DNA from 2 places in the Corynebacterium freneyi genome. Region 1 is predicted to be linked to the other one. Evidence: riboswitches for the same ligand, from Rfam matches in the RefSeq annotation. Region 1 holds a riboswitch; the other holds the start of a gene.
What was found. A riboswitch is a leader RNA that binds a small molecule or an ion and turns the genes downstream of it on or off. The one in region 1 is predicted to bind thiamine pyrophosphate.

Region 1 (8,699 bases):
AATCCTCGATCCCCTCACGCAGAAGACGGACACCGGCGGTGATGCCGGAAAAACCCGCGCCGACGATCAGAACCTCAGTTTTGCGAACCGAATCATTCATGGAACGTACGATAGCGCCCGAGTCGCCGACGCGGGAGGTTTTTCCCCGAGTCCCGGAAAACCCGTCCTACCCCTCTTCCAGCAGGTTGGTCACCAACTCGGCGATGCGCGACCGCTCCGACCGCTGCAAGGTCACGTGCCCGAACAACGCGTTGCCCTTGAGCTTCTCGATGATCGCCGCAACACCGTCATGCCGCCCGACCCGCAGGTTGTCGCGCTGCGCGACATCATGGGTGAGCACCACCCGCGAATTCGAGCCGAGGCGCGACAACACCGTCAGCAACACGTTGCGCTCCAACGACTGCGCCTCGTCGACGATGACGAAACTGTCGTGAAGGCTGCGGCCGCGGATGTGCGTCAACGGCAGCACCTCGAGCATCCCCCGCGCCTGGATCTCATCCATGACGTTCTCGCTGACCAGGCCCTCCAACGTGTCGTACACCGCCTGGGCCCACGGATTCATCTTCTCGCTCTCCGACCCCGGCAAGTAACCGAGATTCTGCCCGCCCACCGCGTACAGCGGCCGGAACACGACGATCTTGCGGTGCCGGCCATGCTCCAACACGGCCTCCAGGCCGGCGCACAACGCCAACGCGGACTTGCCCGTGCCGGCGCGGCCGCCGAGCGAAACGATCCCGACCTCGTCGTCGAGAAGCAGATCAAGCGCAATGCGCTGCTCCGCGGAACGGCCCCGCAGACCGAAGGCCTCCACATCCCCGCGAACCAGCCGAACCGCACCACCCGGCACGATGCGGCCCAACGCCGACTGCGACCCCGCGGTCAACTGCACCCCGCAATGCACCGGCAACTCCGACGCGGGCGTCCCCTCTTCGGTGACGGCATCGTCGGAAAGCTCGACGAACCCGTTGCGGAACAACGAATCGATGTCCTCCGACGCCACCCCCACCTGCGCCAACCCCGTGTAGCCGGTGACCACCACATCCTGCGCGTGGTACTCGTCGGCCGGCAACCCCACCGCACCGGCCTTGACCCGCAGCGGAATGTCCTTGGTCACCAACACCGTGTCCCGGCCCTCCGCCCGGAAATTCAGGGCGCAGGCCAAAATGCGGTGATCGTTGGCATCATTGCGAAAACCCGCCGGCAACACCGACGGGTCCGTGTGATTGAGCTCCACCTGCAGCGTGCCGCCCTCATCGTTGGCGGGCACCGGCAGATCCAGGCGCTCGTGGCGGTGCCGCAGCTCCTCGAGCTGGCGCAACGCCGTCCGGGCGAACCAGCCCAGCTCGGGGTGGTGCCGCTTGGCCTCAAGTTCATTGATCACCACCAACGGCAGCACGACGGAGTGCTCGGCGAACTTCCGCAGCGCGTGCGGGTCGGACAACAGCACCGACGTGTCCAGCACGTAGGTGCGCAGCGCCGTGTCCCGGCGTCCGGCATCGTCGGACCCGCCTGCGGGCAGGGTGGAATCGATGGTGGCGCCGTGCGACGTCGCGCCCGCGGCCACCACCTCCCCATCCCGGATCAGAGGGTTTCGGTCAGTGGTCGCGGTCGTGGTACGCAACGTGGCTCCTGTTCCGCCCGACAGCTTCCCCCTGCCGGGCACACGCCAGGGTAGGTAACGAGGGTGGAAATCACATTGGTGGAAGATGAACTTCCCGTTAAGTTGCGGCTACGCCCACATCATCGCAGTTCAGAGGCTTGACGACGTCCACGCAGCCGCCGTCCGCCCCCGCGCCGACCCCACCGGGCAGGCCCCGAAACGGGTAATTTCGACCCCATGACCAACCCCGGAACGCCCCACGAGCGCCGCGAACATCTGCAATCCAGGCTCGAAACCGCCGTCGGACGCGCGGAACTGAGCATCGGGGAGTACGACGAGCTCTGCGCACGGGTATGGGACGACGAACTCGCCGACGACTCCCCCGAACTCGACGCCATCGCGGGACGCCTGGAACGGATCGAATCGGCCCGCCCCGCCGACACCGCCCCCGCCCCGGATCCGCTGCGCACCGCCCGGAGCGACAACCCCTACCGCCAACCCGACCCCTACCGACCGCGCCCGGAGGGCCGCACCGGCCACGGCCTGGAGCTCATCGGCCGGACCCCGGACTCCGACCGGCAAGAGGGACGCCCCGCCCTGCTGTCCGACAAGAAGTTCACCGGACGCTGGGCCCCGCGCGCCGACACCACATGGTGGGCCCTGCTCGGCGAGGTGAAACTCGACCTGCGCCAGGCAGATTGGCCCGCCGAGCGGATCGTCCTGGATTTCCAGGCCCTCTGTTCCGACGCGAAAATCATCGTCCCGCCCGGCACCGCCATCGTCGACGACACGACGGCGCTGCTCGGCGAAGTGAAGAACAAGACCTCGTCATCCGCACCGGCCAACGGACTGACCGTCGTGCTCGACGGCTTCCTCTTCATGTCCGACTTGATCGTCCGCGACCGCTGATTCATGTCCGACCTGACCGTGCGCGACCACTGACGATTCATGCCCAATCTGACCGTGCGCGACTGCCGACGGGAAAGCCCCGGCCACCCGGCGCGGGGATTAATCCTGCATTTTTCGGTCCTTTAATGGTCCTTTTCGACCGAAAAGACGAAAGCAGGCCAGAGGTTTTACCCTCTGACCTGCTGTTTTGGCTCCTCCAGCTGGACTCGAACCAGCAACCCTTCGATTAACAGTCGAATGCTCTGCCATTGAGCTATGGAGGAATGTCTCCGGCACGTCTCCGTGCAACGGATCATTACTCTACCCAGATCGCATATGGACACCAAATCAGCAGTTCACGCGGCATTTCCACCCCACCGCCGAGCATTGCGAAACTGCGCCACACACCCCACCGGCGCCCGCACCCGCACACCGGACCGGCACCACGGACGACGTCGCAAAGCAACCCCCAACCTTTGCTAACGTGACGCGCGACACGGGGTGCCCGCGACGGACCGGGCTGAGAACACACCCGCCGAACTTGATCCGGCCAACACCGGCGAAAGGATGTTGCAATGGGCGACGCACGCACACCCGCATACCGGCAGTTCCCCGACGACTGGAACGGCGGCTGCATCACCTGCGGCGCCTCCGTCACCGGCCGCATCCCCCGCGTGCTGTCCATCGCCGGCACCGACCCCAGCGGCGGCGCCGGCCTGCAAGCCGACCTGAAGGCCTTCTCCGCCCACGGCGCCTACGGCATGGGCGTCGTCACCGCCCTCGTCAGCCAGAACACCACCGGGGTCCGCGACGTCCACGTGCCGCCGATCGAATTCCTGCGCTCCCAACTCGATGCGGTGTCCGATGACGTCACCATCGACGCCATCAAAATCGGCATGCTTTTCGATGCGCCCATCATCGCCGAAGTCGCCGACTGGCTCGACACGCTGCCCAAGCGCACCAGCCACTCCGACGACGGGGCTTCCGGCGAATCCGTCGACGGCACGATCTCCCCCGAGGGCGCGCCCGCCCCCATCGTCGTCCTCGACCCCGTCATGGTCGCCACCTCCGGCGACCGACTGCTCAAGGCCGACGCCGAAAAAGCCCTGCACGACCTGCTGCGCCACGTCGACCTGGTCACCCCCAACATCCCCGAACTGGCCGTCCTCGCCGGCACCGCCCCCGCCGCCACCGCCGGCGAAGCCCTCGACCAAGCCCACGCCGTCGCCGCCGCCCACGACGTCCTCGTCCTGGCCAAGGGCGGCCACCTCACCGACGACACCGTCATCGACGCCCTCGTCCGCCCCGACGGCTCCGCCGAACGGTTCACCGGACCCCGCATCGACACCCGCAACACCCACGGCACCGGCTGCTCCATCTCCGCGGCCATCGCCGCCCTGTGGCCCCGCACCGGCGACCCCGTGCTCGCCGTCGACACCGCCAAATCCTGGATGACCTCCTCCCTGCGCCACGCCGACGAACTCGACGTCGGACACGGCAGCGGCCCCATCCACCACTTCGCGCGACTGTGGGAACGCGGCCTCGCCCCCAACGCCGCCACCATCGCCGACCAGTGGTGGGAATCGATCGCCGACCTCCGCGACGCCATCGACGACCTCGACTTCGTCAAGGGCCTCGGTTCCGGCACCCTGCCCGAAGAAGCCTTCCGCTTCTACCTCGCCCAAGACGCCCTGTACCTCAACGGCTACGCCCGCGCCCTGGCCGCCGCATCCGCGCTGGCGCCGACGCAGGACGAGCAGATGTTCTGGTCGTACGCCGCCCACGGCGCCCTCGCCGGCGAAATGGAACTGCACCGCAGCTTCCTCGGCGACGACGCCGGCGACACCGGGGCCGGCGCCATCGATGCGTCCCCGGTCACCCGCGCCTACGTCGACCACCTCGTCGCCACCGCCGCCCGCGGCTCCTACGGCGAACTCATCGCCGCCGTCCTCCCCTGCTTCTGGCTCTACCGCGACATCGGCCACCGTCTCATCGCCCTCAACCACCCCAGCCACCCGTACTCGCGATGGCTCGACACCTACGCCGACGAATCCTTCGACGCCGACACCACCAAGGCCATCGACATCTGCTCCCGCCACGCCACCACCGCCACCACCACCGAGCGCGCCGCCATGGACCGGGCCTTCCGACTGTCGTCCTGGCACGAGGTGGAATTCTTCGCCGCGCCGATGCGCCGGTGAGCCGGGCTGCGGGCATGATTCCGGAAGTCTCCCTACGCTGGGACGCATGACCGACAACGACGCGAACCATCCCCGGACCGCTTCCGACAACCCCGAAGGCGCCGCCGGAACCGCCGACGCCGCTTCCGCCGCGGGCGCCCACCGCACCGTGCGCGGCGTCATCGCCCGCTCGAAGGGCGCCCCGGTGGAGATGGTCGACATCGTCATCCCCGCCCCCGGCGCCAACGACGTCATCGTCGACGTCCAGGCCTGCGGCGTCTGCCACACCGACCTGGCCTACCGCGACGGCGACATCGCCGACGACTACCCCTTCCTCCTCGGCCACGAGGCCGCCGGCATCGTCTCCGAGGTCGGAGACGCCGTCACCCACGTCAAGGTCGGCGACTTCGTCGTCCTCAACTGGCGCGCCGTGTGCGGCCAGTGCCGCGCCTGCAAGAAGGGCGAACCGAAGTACTGCTTCGACACCCACAACGCATCCAAGCCCATGACGCTTGCCGACGGCACCGAGCTGACCCCGGCCCTGGGCATCGGTGCCTTCTCCGACGCGACGCTCGTCCACGAAGGCCAGTGCACCAAGGTCGACCCCTCCGCCGACCCCGCCGTCGTCGGCCTGCTCGGCTGCGGCGTCATGGCCGGCATCGGCGCCGCGATCAACACCGGCGAAGTCACCCGCGGCGAATCCGTCGCCGTGATCGGCTGCGGCGGCGTCGGCACCGCCGCCATCGCCGGCGCGAAGCTGGCCGGAGCGACGACGATCATCGCCGTCGACATCTCCGACGACAAGCTCGCCACCGCCCGCGAGTTCGGCGCCACCGAGGTCATCAACTCCAAGGAACTCGCCGCCACCGCACCCGACGCCACCGGCGAAGACGACCCCGTCGTCAAGCAAATCCGGGAACTCACCGGCGGCTTCGGCGCCGACGTCGTCATCGACGCCGTCGGCCGCCCCGAAACCTACGTTCAGGCGTTCTACGCCCGCGACCTCGCCGGCCGCGTCGTCCTCGTCGGCGTACCCTCGCCGACGATGAACCTCGAGGTGCCGCTGCTCGACGTCTTCGGCCGCGGCGGCTCCCTGACGTCGAGCTGGTACGGCGACTGCCTGCCGGAACGCGACTTCCCCATGCTCGTCGACCTGTCCCTCGACGACCGCCTGCCGCTGGGCGACTTCGTCACCGAACGCATCGGCCTGAACGACGTCGAGGAAGCATTCGACACCATGAAGGCCGGCAAGGTCCTGCGGTCGGTCGTGACGCTGTAGCCCGTCCGCCCCCTCCCCACCGCACCATCCCTTTCGACAACCGGAAGAGAGCACCAATGAGCACCGATTCGCACGACGCCGCCAACCGCATCCGAAAGCAGGGCGACCTGCTCATCGACCACGTCGTCACGTCCGGCACGTTCGCCCTCGACGGCGGCGAATGGGACGTCGACAACAACATCTGGGTCTTCGGCAACGACGACGAAGTCATCGTCGTCGACGCCGCGCACACCGCCCAGCCGATCATCGACGCCGTCGCCGGCCGCCGCGTGAAGGCCATCGTGTGCACCCACGCGCACAACGACCACATCACCGTCGCCCCCGAACTGTCCGAGAAGCTCGACGCCCCGATCCTCGTCCACCCCGGCGACCAGATGCTGTGGGAGCAGACGTGGGGCGACCTGGGCCACGCCCCCCTGACGCACGGCCAAAAGCTCGAAGTCGCCGGCACCGAGGTCGTCGTCGTCAACACCCCGGGCCACTCCCCCGGGTCCTGCTGCCTGTACGTGCCCGAAGCCGGCGAGCTGTTCTCCGGCGACACCCTGTTTTCCGGCGGGCCCGGCGCGACCGGCCGGTCCTACTCGGACTTCGACACCATCATCGACTCGATCCGCGACAACCTGCTGACCCTGCCGGAGGACACCATCGTCCGCACCGGCCACGGCGACCACACCACCATCGGCCGCGAGGCGCCGCATCTCGAGGAGTGGATCCGCCGGGGCTACTGACCCGGGATTCGGCCCAAGCGACGCCACCGCATCCATCACACTCCCGGATTTGGGCCAGGCGACGCCATCGTAGCCATCACGCCCCCGGATTCGGCCCCGGCCCCGCCCTCGGTGCCGCCGTAGCCCCGGCGCAAGGATTTTCCGCAAACCCCCTTGTGTCGGGGCTTTCGCATGCCTAAAGTCACGGTTAAGGGGTTCACCACATAGGTGGTTAACCCATGAACCAAAGGAGGTGCTCATGGCCGATCCCCGCCCGATCTACGCGCGCATCGCCGCCGAGCTCCGCGATCACATCGGCAGCGGCGCGTTAAGGGAAGGCGACCGCGCTCCGTCGACCAACGAGCTGTCCGCCTTCCACTCCGTCAACCCCACGACCTCCGGAAAGGCCCTCGCCGAACTCGTCGCCGACGGTCTTCTGGAAAAACGCCGCGGCCTGGGCATGTTCGTCGTCCCCGGCGCGCGCGACATGGTGCTGGCCCGCCGCCGGGCGGCACTGGCCGAAGAGTTCATCCGTCCCCTGCTCGCCGAAGCGCGCGCACTGGGTCTCGACGACGCCACGCTGGACGGGCTGATCGCCGAAGAAAGGAAGAGGAAATGACCATCGGAATCTCCGACGTCGTCGTACGGCGCCGCGGCCACACCATCCTCGATCGGGCGAGCGTTGAACTCGGCCCCGGCATCCACGGCGTCATCGGGCGCAACGGCGTGGGCAAGACGACGCTGCTCCGGGTACTGGCCCACCACATGCGCGTCACCGCCGGCACCGTGCACGGCCCGGGCACCACCGCGCTGGCCCGCGTCGCACCGGACGTTCGATTCGCGGGCGCCACGGTCGGGCAACACCTCGACGTCGCCGCCGTCGGGCATCCGGGCCTCGACCGCGAACTCGCCCTGGAGGTTCTCGCCGCCGCCGGCATCGGCGCACGCACCCGCACCGCAACACTGAGCGCAGGGCGGCGCCAGCTCCTCTCGGTCGCCACGGCACTGTCTTCCGGCGCCGACGCGATATTGCTCGACGAGCCCTTCACCGGCCTGGACGTCGGTCTCCGCCGTGCCCTGCGCGACCACGTCATCGCGGTCGCGGGCGACCGCCCGGACCTGTGCCTCGTGCTCACCTCGCACCGCTCCGAGGACCTCGCGGGACTCGTCGACGACGTGACCACCATCGCCGACTCCGGCATCGTCGTCGGCCCGATCGCCCTCGACGCCGCGCGCTCGGGCTTCCCCACGCTGCGCGGCCCCTCGGCCATGGTCGACGTCATCGCCGGCGAAACGCCGCGCGCGTCCGCGAAGCACCTCGGCGGCATCGCGGAAGTCACGCTGTCGCACCCCCTGTCCTGTTCGGCTTCACGACGAGCCATCGCCGAAGGCGTCACCGTCACCGAACCCGAAGACGGCGAGCTGATCGACCTCCTCGCCCTCCACGGCGCACCCGACGGCCCCGACACCGCCACCCCCACCCCGACCTCCCGCACCCCCGAAACCACGAGGAACGAGCCATGAAAAACGCCATCACCGCCTTCGTCTCCCCCTCCCGACGGGAATTGCTCATCGGCTTCGCCGCCACCGCGTTCTTCCTCGCGGTCGGCAGGTTCGCGGCGGGGGACGGGTTCATCTGGAACATGCTGGCGCTGGTGTCGACGGCCGTCCTCTTCGGCATCGCCGCACACCGGGTACGCGCCGTCCGCGCCCTGGACGTGCCGGCAACCACCTGGTTCGCCGGATTCGCATCCGTCGCCGCCGCATGGAGCCTCGCGCTGGCGGCCGTCGCCACCGCAAGCACATGGCTCAGTTGGCGAAACTCCCCCTGGTACACGCGATACGACTCCTTCGTCGTCGTCGCCGGAAGCGCACCTTTCACGGACACCAACGGCGAACCGTACCTGGTCGACGACGCCGGCACCGCAGCGTGGACGTGGGCGACCACTCTCCTGGTGTTCCTCGTCTGCTTCCTCATGGCCGCCGCCATCGGCGCGGCGCTGGGCACGGTGACCGCATCCCTGGGCGTGGTGACGGCCATCGCC
Region 2 (8,699 bases), 1.2 Mb from region 1:
ATCGCGCGGCGCTGGGCCGGGGAGTTCCCGGCCCAGCGGCGTCAGGCGGCGCGCAGCTCGGCGCGTTCGGAGAACTCGGCGCGCAGCGTACGGCCGAATTCCCACCAGGAGCACTTTGCCCGCGACCAATCGTCGGGGAGCACCTGGAGCTGGGCGACGAACAGGGCGTGGCGCTGCTCGTCGGTGAGATCGGTCGGCGAGGCGCCGGACGGCTCGGAATTGTTGTAGTAGACGTCGAACATGGCGGTCACCTCTTGGTTTCAGATAGCGCATGCGATCGCGGCATGCGATGGCGGTCACACCCGGTTATCCGGGTTAGCCGTCAAAGTTACACCGACCAAAAGGTAAACGCAAGGTTAATTCGCAGTAAACGCCCATCCGCGTGTCGCGGATGGGCGTTGCATTGCTCGGGTTTCGGTCCCCCGGCGGGGATGTGCCCGCCCGCCGAATGGTGCGGCGGGCGGAGGATCGCCGCGCTACCGGTCGGCCTTGAGGGCCTTCTGCGTCTCGCGCTCTTCGCGGATGACGTCGCGAAGAATCTTGATGATGCTGCGCCAGCTGCCCTCGAACGTCGAGATGTCGTCCGGCAGCGCCTGAATCAGCTCGTGGCGCTGCTCGGCGCGGCGCTCGGCGAGCTCGGCGCGGATGGCGTGGATGCTGCTTTCGGCGTCCGCGAGCATCTTCTCCAGCTCGTCGATCGACGCGGTGTCGATGTCGGGGTGTTCCTCGTTCCGGATGGGGGCGTTCGTCATGGTGTGCTCCTGATGCGTGGTCGGCGGAATTAGGTGAACAGGACCTTGATGAGGATGGTCAGGGCCGGGATGATGATGAAGACCGTCAGCACCCAGGCGACCGCCAGGATCTTGCGCTCGGCCGCGACCCGGGCCAGCGTCTCGGCGCCGATCAGGGGGAGGCTGCGCAGGAACGGCAGCCCGTAGATGATGAGGATGCCGAAGATGTTGAACAGAGTGTGGACCAGGGCGATGGTCAGGGCCAGCTTCGCGCCGTCGCCGGTGACGGCCATCGCGGCGATGAGCGCGGTGACGGTGGTGCCGACGTTCGCGCCCAGCGTCAGCGGGTAGATCTGGCGCGTGGTCAGGGCGCCGGAGCCGGCGAAGGGAACCATCACCGACGTGGTGACCGACGACGACTGGACGGCGACGGTGACCGCCAGGCCCGCGCCCATGGCGGTGAGGGGGTGGCCGCCGACGGACTTCTCCAGGATGGTCTTGGCCTTGCCGACCATGATCAGCTGCAGGATCTTGCCCAGCCAGGAGACGGCGAAGAAGATCATGGCCACGCCGAGCAGGATGGTCACGGTGCCGGCGATGACGTCGGATCCCGGCAGCATGCCGGTCAGGCCGTCGAGCCCGATGACGTCGACGACCGGGTCCGTCAACGTGCCGACGAGATCCGCCTGGCCAGGGTCCGGCAGAACGGTGCCGAAGAGCTGGTCGGAAACCCAGGAGGCGCTCTTCTGGATCGGGTGGAAGAAGATCTCCAGCGGCAGCAGGACGATCACCGCGAAGAGGTTGAAGAAGTCGTGGACCGTCGAAGCGGCGAAGGCGCGTCGGAACTCGTCCTTGTGGCCGGCGTGGCCGAAGGAGGCGAGCGTGTTCGTCACCGAGGTGCCGATGTTGGCGCCCATGATCATGGGCACCGCGACCTCGAGGGGCAACGCACCCGCGCCGACGGCGGTGACCACCAGCGTCGTCGTGGTCGACGACGACTGGATGATCGCGGTGGCCAGCACGCCGACGAACAGCGCGATGAACGGATTGGTGGCGAAGTCGAACAGTCCCTCGGCGGCGTCCTTGCCCAGGCCCTTGAATCCGTCGCCGATGACGCCGATGGCGACGATCAGCATGTACAAGGTGCCGATGGCAAGTAGCGTAAGAACCCACTTCGGCAAGCGCTGCAGCCCCTCGGGGACCTCGCTGGCGGCGACGTCCTCGCCGTGATCGGCGGTCATCGTCGCGGTGGCGCCTGCGGAAAGGGTGTCGTCGGCCGGAACCTGGGCGTCGTCGCCCGGGTGTCGGGAAGTCGTCATCGTTTCTCTATTCCTGGTCTCGCGGGTGTCCCCGGTGGTTTCGGGGGAAAGCGTGCGGGTCCGTGCGTCGCCCTGGTCGTGCCCGGGCACACGTGGCCGAGAGTATCGCGCGACAAGGTATACCAATGACGGCAAATAGTTGAACGGCAGGTTAACAAACACGGTTCTCCGGGGTGATGTGCGTCCCATCGGCACGAAGAAGCGGCGGAAGCCGTGATGGCTTCCGCCGCTGAGGATTTCGGCGTCGCCGGCGCCCCGCCGTTCGCCTACTCCGACGTCAGGGGCAGGTAGACGCGACCGCCGGCCGCCTCGAACTCCTCGGCCTTCGCGGCCATGCCGGCCTCGATCGCCTCGACCGTCTCCAGTCCGTGCTCCTTGGCGTAGTCGCGGACGTCCTGCGAAATTCGCATCGAGCAGAACTTCGGCCCGCACATCGAGCAGAAGTGCGCCGTCTTCGCGGGCTCCGCAGGCAGCGTCTCGTCGTGGTACTCCAACGCGGTGTCCGGATCGAGGGCCAACGCGAACTGGTCATGCCAACGGAACTCGAAACGCGCCTTCGACAGGGCGTCGTCGCGCTCCTGGGCGCGCGGCAATCCCTTGGCCAGGTCCGCGGAGTGCGCGGCGATCTTGTAGGTGATGACACCGACCTTGACGTCGTCGCGGTTGGGCAGGCCCAGGTGCTCCTTCGGGGTGACGTAGCAGAGCATGGCCGTGCCGGCCTGGGCGATCATCGCCGCGCCGATGGCGGAGGTGATGTGGTCGTACCCCGGCGCGATGTCCGTGGCCAGGGGGCCCAGCGTGTAGAACGGGGCCTCTTCGCACAGCTCCTCCTCGAGCCGGACGTTCTCGGCGATCTTGTGCATGGGCACGTGGCCCGGTCCCTCGATCATCACCTGCACGCCCCGAGCCTTGGCGATCTTCGTCAGCTCGCCGAGGGTCCGCAGCTCCGCGAACTGGGCCTCGTCATTGGCATCGGCGATGGAACCGGGGCGCAGGCCGTCGCCAAGCGAGAACGTGATGTCGTACTTCGCGAAAATGTCGCACAACTCGGCGAAGTTCTCGTACAGGAACGACTCGCGGTGATGCGCCAGGCACCACGCCGCCATGATCGACCCGCCGCGCGACACGATGCCCGTGACGCGGTTGGCGGCCAGCGGAACGTACCGCAGCAGCACGCCGGCGTGGACGGTCATGTAGTCGACGCCCTGCTCCGCCTGCTCGATCACCGTGTCGCGGTAGATCTCCCAGGTCAGCTTCGCCGGATCGCCCTTGACCTTCTCCAACGCCTGGTAAATCGGCACCGTGCCCACCGGCACGGGGGAGTTGCGCAGGATCCACTCGCGGGTCTCGTGGATGTCGGCGCCCGTCGACAGGTCCATGATCGTGTCGGCGCCCCAGCGGGTCGCCCACACCATCTTCTCGACCTCCTCCGCGATCGACGACGTGACCACCGAGTTGCCGATGTTCGCGTTGACCTTCACCGCGAACTTCTTGCCGATGATCATCGGCTCCAGCTCCGGGTGATTCTTGTTGGCGCAGATCACCGCGCGGCCCGCCGCGACCTCGGAGCGCACCAGCTCGGGGTCGACGTCCTCGCGGGCGGCGATGAACGCCATCTCCGGGGTGACGATCCCCGCGCGGGCCCACGCCAGCTGCGTCGACGCCTTCAGTTCGGGGCTTTCCGACGACGCCGGCGCGGGAGGCGGAGTCGGCCACGAGTCCCGGGTCTTCGGCAGACCGCCGTGCAGATCCGGATCGGCGTCGGTCTCGGTGTACGGGCCCGACGTGTCGTAGGCGTCGAAATGCGTGCCGTCGGTGAGGTTGATCCGGCGGGCCGGAATGCGGAGGACGACATCTTCGGAACCGAACGGCGAACCGTCGAACACGACGTCGTCGTAAATCTTCTCGGAGCGATAGATCGGGCCGGTGGTGACCTGGTCCCGCGCCTCGTCCATGGGGCTGGTGGCGTTTTTCGCCATCGCGATCCTTTCCTACGCCGGCATTACCCGGACAGGTTCGAACGGTCGGCATCCGCATTCCCGATGCCCTCTCAGCGCCGGTTCGGTGGGCGCTCCCGTGGGGATTATTCGGTTGTGACGGTCGAGCGTACCCGATGAAATTCGAGGGGCGGCGCGACGATCGGCTCGCCGCGGGCCCCGTGGGGAGGGGGTGAAACGGGGGTGGCGGCCGGGAATCGGCCGGAACAAACCGGGGGCTTGCCGCATCGGAAAAGTCGGGGGAAAGAGTTGCGGCCGAAGATATTGAGGCCTTACATAGTCCAGAGAACAACTGACATTCGTGCGTCAATAGGAGCAGTGGAACAGTGGGCACACCCTTCGGGAATTCGGAAACGCCCCGGTCAGGTGGGTTCGGCGGAGCGTCGAATCCCGGATTCGGTGGCCCACCCTCCGGCTCGGGAGGAGGATTCGGCACCCCCGGCGGGGGTGGCTCCGGTTTCGGTGCGACCCCCGGCGGGGGTGGCTCCGGTTTCGGCGCGGCGCCTTCCGGCGGTGGCGGCGGGGGCTTCGGCACCGCACCTTCGGGTGGCGGCGGCGGGGGCTTCGGCTCGGAATCCGGTTCGAGCTTCGGCGGCGGCGATGGATTCGGTTCCGGCGGGGGCGGTTTCGGCACCGGCGGCGCGTCCGGGGGAGCGGGCTTCGACCCCTCCGGCGCAGGTCCCGCCGACGGGGCCGCGACCACCTACCGGTCCGGCCCGTGGCCGTGGGTCATCGCGGCGACCGTGACCGCGGTGATCGGCCTGGTCCTCGGCATCGTCGCGTTCTTCACCGCCGAGCCGACCGACGGCGCTTATTCCGCGCTCGCGTTCGGCGGTTGGGCGTTGGCCGGGATCGTCACGTTCATCTTGCTGGGCGTGCACCTCACGGAGGACACGAAACGGCAGGCGTCCGGACCGTACATCGGCAACGCCGGACAAATCGCCCTGTACCGCGCGGCGGCGGGCATCGGCCTGGTGGCCGTGATCGTCACCGCGATCGAAATCGCCCTCTGGGCGTCGAAGCTGGGAGTGGCCTGATGCTCGACAACGCAACCACGATGGCGGGCCGCATCGCCCGCCGATTCACCGGCCGCCGCGTCATCGGCGCCGTCGGCGTCGCGGCGCTGGCCATGGTCGCCGGTTCCGCCGGCGCGCTCGCGCAGGGGCTCGGTTCCGGACAAGGCGGCGGCGATCGCGCCCTCAGCGAGTTCGCCGGCTGCATCGCCGGCTCGAAGTCCGGTGACATCCTCCTGGTCATGGACGAATCCGGCTCGCTTGCCGGCACCGACGCCATCACCGCCACGGACCCCGACGCCAAGCGCGTCGACGCCGCCCAGGCCTTCGTGAAGAAGATGGCCGACTACGCCGATGCCACCGGCAGCGACATCAACGTCCGTCTCGCCGGTTTCGGCGGAGACTACAACGCGGCCACGGACTGGACGGCCCTCGAGTCCGACGATGACGGCACCAACGTCGACGACGACATCGAGGCCTTCGCCGACCGCGCCAACGAGAACTGGACCGATTACTCCGCCGGCCTGACCGGCGCGGCCGCGGCATTCCGGGACAGCGAAAGCCCGTGCCGCACGGTTTTGTTCTTCAGCGACGGCAAGCCGACCGCCGAGGGCACCGCGGACGACTCGGCCATCATGGACCAGGTGTGCCACGCCGACGGTCCCGTCGGACGGCTGCGCGCGAGCGGAATCCAGGTCTTCACCATCGGACTGTCCAACGGCGACGACGACCCCGCTGAGCACCTGCGCCGGATCTCCGAGGGCACCGACTGCTCCGCCCTCGCCCCCAACGGCGCGTACATCCCCGCCGCCGACGCGTCCGCGCTGACCGCCGCGTTCGAAAGGATGGCCCCCTCGTTGGGCCTGGGCTACGACGAATCCCGCGACATCGACGAGTCGGTCGAGTTCACGCTCGACGATTCCGTGACCCCGGTGCAGCTCAGCGTCACGCCCACCGGCCCCGGCCTCGACGACATCGGTGCCCTCATTCCGGTGCTGACCCCGCCGGGCGGAGAACCCATCGACCTGACCGGGGACGTGTCCGACATCGCCGGCAACCCGATCACCGTCACCGAGGGCAACGAAGACGCGAAGGGCTCCGTGAAGGTGGACATGGAGCGCGGCGGCGACGAATGGGCCGGCAACTGGACCTTCGGCTACCGGGTCGAGGGCGGACAGTCCGACGACGCCGGCTACGAGTTCAAGTTGGACATCATCCCGGGGCTGAGCATCGTGGTCGCCGATTCCCAGCCCAACGTGCCCCTGGCCAAGTCCGACGACGACGTCATCGGCGTCTCCATCGTGGGGCCCGACGGCGACCAGCGCCGGTTCGACGGCGACGCTCGGTTCACCGCCCGCATCGAGCCGTCCAACGGCGACGCCCCCATCACCCTCGTCGACAACGAGGACATCCGGTCCGGATCCTTGGACGTTCCGCTGGACAAGGTCAACGGCGCGGTCGCCGGCAACCTGCGGATGGAGCTGGCGGTCACCACCGCCGGCGACGAGGGCCGGCCGGGAACGCAGCTCAAGCCCCTGCACTTCTCCAAGGACATTTCCGTCGCACCCGCGACCATGCCCAAGCTGCCCGGTTCGGTGAACCTGGACGTGCACGGCACCGACGGCACCGCGACCATGCAGGTCGCCGGTCCGGGCACCGTGTGGGTCGACCCGGGTTCCTTCACCGTCGGCGACGCCACCGTCGAGTACACGGCCGATCACGACGAGTCGAACCCGCTGGAGCTCGAGCGCGGCGAAACCGGGGAAATCGTCCTGACCGCCACCACGGGCACCGCCATCGACCGGGCCATCGCCGACGCGTGGATTCCGGTTACGGCGGTCGACGCGGAATCGGGACAGCAGGACACCGTCGACGTCCGCGTGGAGGGCGCTCTCACCGCCCCCATCGACAAGGCGACCTTCGGCGTCGCCCTGGTCCTCGCGCTCCTGCTGGCGCTGCTCATTCCGCTGGGCGTCCTGTACCTGATGAAGTACCTCACCGGACGGATCCCGTCGAGCCCCGGCATTCATGCGGTCCGCGTCCCCGTCACCCTCGACGGCACGACCGTGGTGCGCACGGACAAGGGCGGTGAATTCGACCTGACCTACGAGGAGGTCATCGCCGCACCCCGCGTCACGTCGAGCGGCCGCTCCGTGACGCTGGCGGGGGAGCAGGTCGTCGTGAAGACCGGCCTGAACCCCTTCGAACCTCCGAAGGCCGTGGCCGAAAGCCCCAACTCGATTTCCGATGCGGGCGAGCGTTCGGGTGGCTCCGCGCAGCTGCCGCTGGCGGTCCACGACCGCTGGTTCGCGATCGCGCAGACTCCGGCACCGTCGACGGGAATGCAGGACCCGATGGGGCAGCTGGGACAGATGCCGGGTGCCCCGGGCAAGGACGCGCCGATTCGGGCGTCGCTCATCGTGGCCGCCGACGAGGGCATCACCCGCGAGCGGCTCGCCGCCATCGTCGACGACATTCGTCGCAATGGCGCCGACCGGCTCGGCCGGCTGAGGGAAACCATGAGCACGGAGGGGTCCGCCGACGGCGGTCCCGCAGAGTCGCCGACGACCGACAAGGAATCGAAGCGGGCCAAGGGCAAGCGCGGACGTCGCGCGGCGGGCGCCGGTGACGGGCGGAATCAGTCGCCGCAGCCGCAGCCGTCCCCGCAGAACGACTTCCCCTCCGACTTCGGTTCGGGAGATTCCTTCGGCGGCGGGTCCGCGGGGTCCGGATTCGGTTCGAATTCCGGATTCGGCGCCGGCCCGGGATCGACCCCGGACGCGAACCGGGATTCCGGCTTCGGCCAGGGCTCCGGTTTCGGTTCGGGCGGGGGCTCGGGCTTCGGCGGCAACGCCGGCTCCGGCTTCGGCACCGGCGGAGGCTCCGGCTTCGGTGGCAACCCCGGCTCCGGCTTCGGCGCCGGCGGGGACTCCGGCTTCGGTGCGAACCCCGGCTCCAGCTCCGGATTCGACGGGAGCTCCGGCTTCGGTGCGAACCGCGGCTCCGGATTCGGATGGCCGAACCAGGGAGGCTTTGGCCAGGGCCCCGACTCCGGCTCAGGAAGCGGCCGCGCCGAATGGGGGGTGCCGGACGACGGTGCCGGGAACCCCCCGGGCGATCTCGACCGATAATCGAAGAACTGACGACTAACCCCGATACACCCCGGAAAGAGACTCGATCGTGGAGAAATTTCTCGTTGTCGGATGCGGAGGCTCCGGCGCCGTAACGCAGGCCTACATCATCGACCAGCTGAAGGCCTACCTGCGCCAGGTCGATCCCGAGCGCACGGAGCTGCCCGCCGCGTGGCAGTTCGTCAGCGTCGATGCGCCGTTGACGGCCGAGCCCGGCCCGGCCGGGTTGGCCAACGTCCCGCAGGCGGGCGGTCAGTACGTCAGCGTGGGCAACAGCCTCCATTACAACCAGTTCGAGCAGGGGCTTTCCCAGCAGCTCGCCCGCACCGGTTCGCTCGGCGAGATCGCCACGTGGGCGACGCGGGAACCGGAGAACCTCAACCTCCCCATCGACCGAGGCGCCGGCCAGCGCCGCGCGCTCGGCCGCATGCTCACCATCCAGAACCTGGAGAAGATCCACGACGGGCTGCGTTCGGCGATGGACCGCCTGAACCGGATGGAGACCAAC

Region 2: it holds a riboswitch for thiamine pyrophosphate, as region 1 does, so the genes downstream of both, thiC (phosphomethylpyrimidine synthase ThiC) here and CFREN_RS08945 (bifunctional hydroxymethylpyrimidine kinase/phosphomethylpyrimidine kinase) in region 1, are expected to answer to the same signal.

What each region holds. Positions count from the first base shown of each region.
Region 1 is NZ_CP047357.1:2,017,782-2,026,480, forward strand. Features, by position in the region: gene CFREN_RS08925 (flavin-containing monooxygenase) at 1-100, opposite strand, end outside; gene phoH2 (RNA 5'-3' helicase PhoH2) at 167-1,531, opposite strand; gene CFREN_RS08935 (LiaF domain-containing protein) at 1,838-2,509, shown strand; tRNA gene CFREN_RS08940 (tRNA-Asn) at 2,698-2,772, opposite strand; TPP riboswitch at 2,976-3,073, shown strand; gene CFREN_RS08945 (bifunctional hydroxymethylpyrimidine kinase/phosphomethylpyrimidine kinase) at 3,064-4,689, shown strand; gene CFREN_RS08950 (S-(hydroxymethyl)mycothiol dehydrogenase) at 4,880-5,947, shown strand; gene CFREN_RS08955 (MBL fold metallo-hydrolase) at 6,004-6,675, shown strand; gene CFREN_RS08960 (GntR family transcriptional regulator) at 6,914-7,273, shown strand; gene CFREN_RS08965 (ATP-binding cassette domain-containing protein) at 7,270-8,178, shown strand; gene CFREN_RS08970 (hypothetical protein) at 8,175-8,699, shown strand, end outside.
Region 2 is NZ_CP047357.1:331,916-340,614, forward strand. Features, by position in the region: gene CFREN_RS01495 (hypothetical protein) at 42-242, opposite strand; gene CFREN_RS01500 (hypothetical protein) at 477-752, opposite strand; gene CFREN_RS01505 (Na/Pi symporter) at 782-2,050, opposite strand; gene thiC (phosphomethylpyrimidine synthase ThiC) at 2,317-4,029, opposite strand; TPP riboswitch at 4,022-4,138, opposite strand; gene CFREN_RS01515 (hypothetical protein) at 4,374-5,084, shown strand; gene CFREN_RS01520 (vWA domain-containing protein) at 5,084-8,191, shown strand; gene CFREN_RS01525 (tubulin-like doman-containing protein) at 8,241-8,699, shown strand, end outside.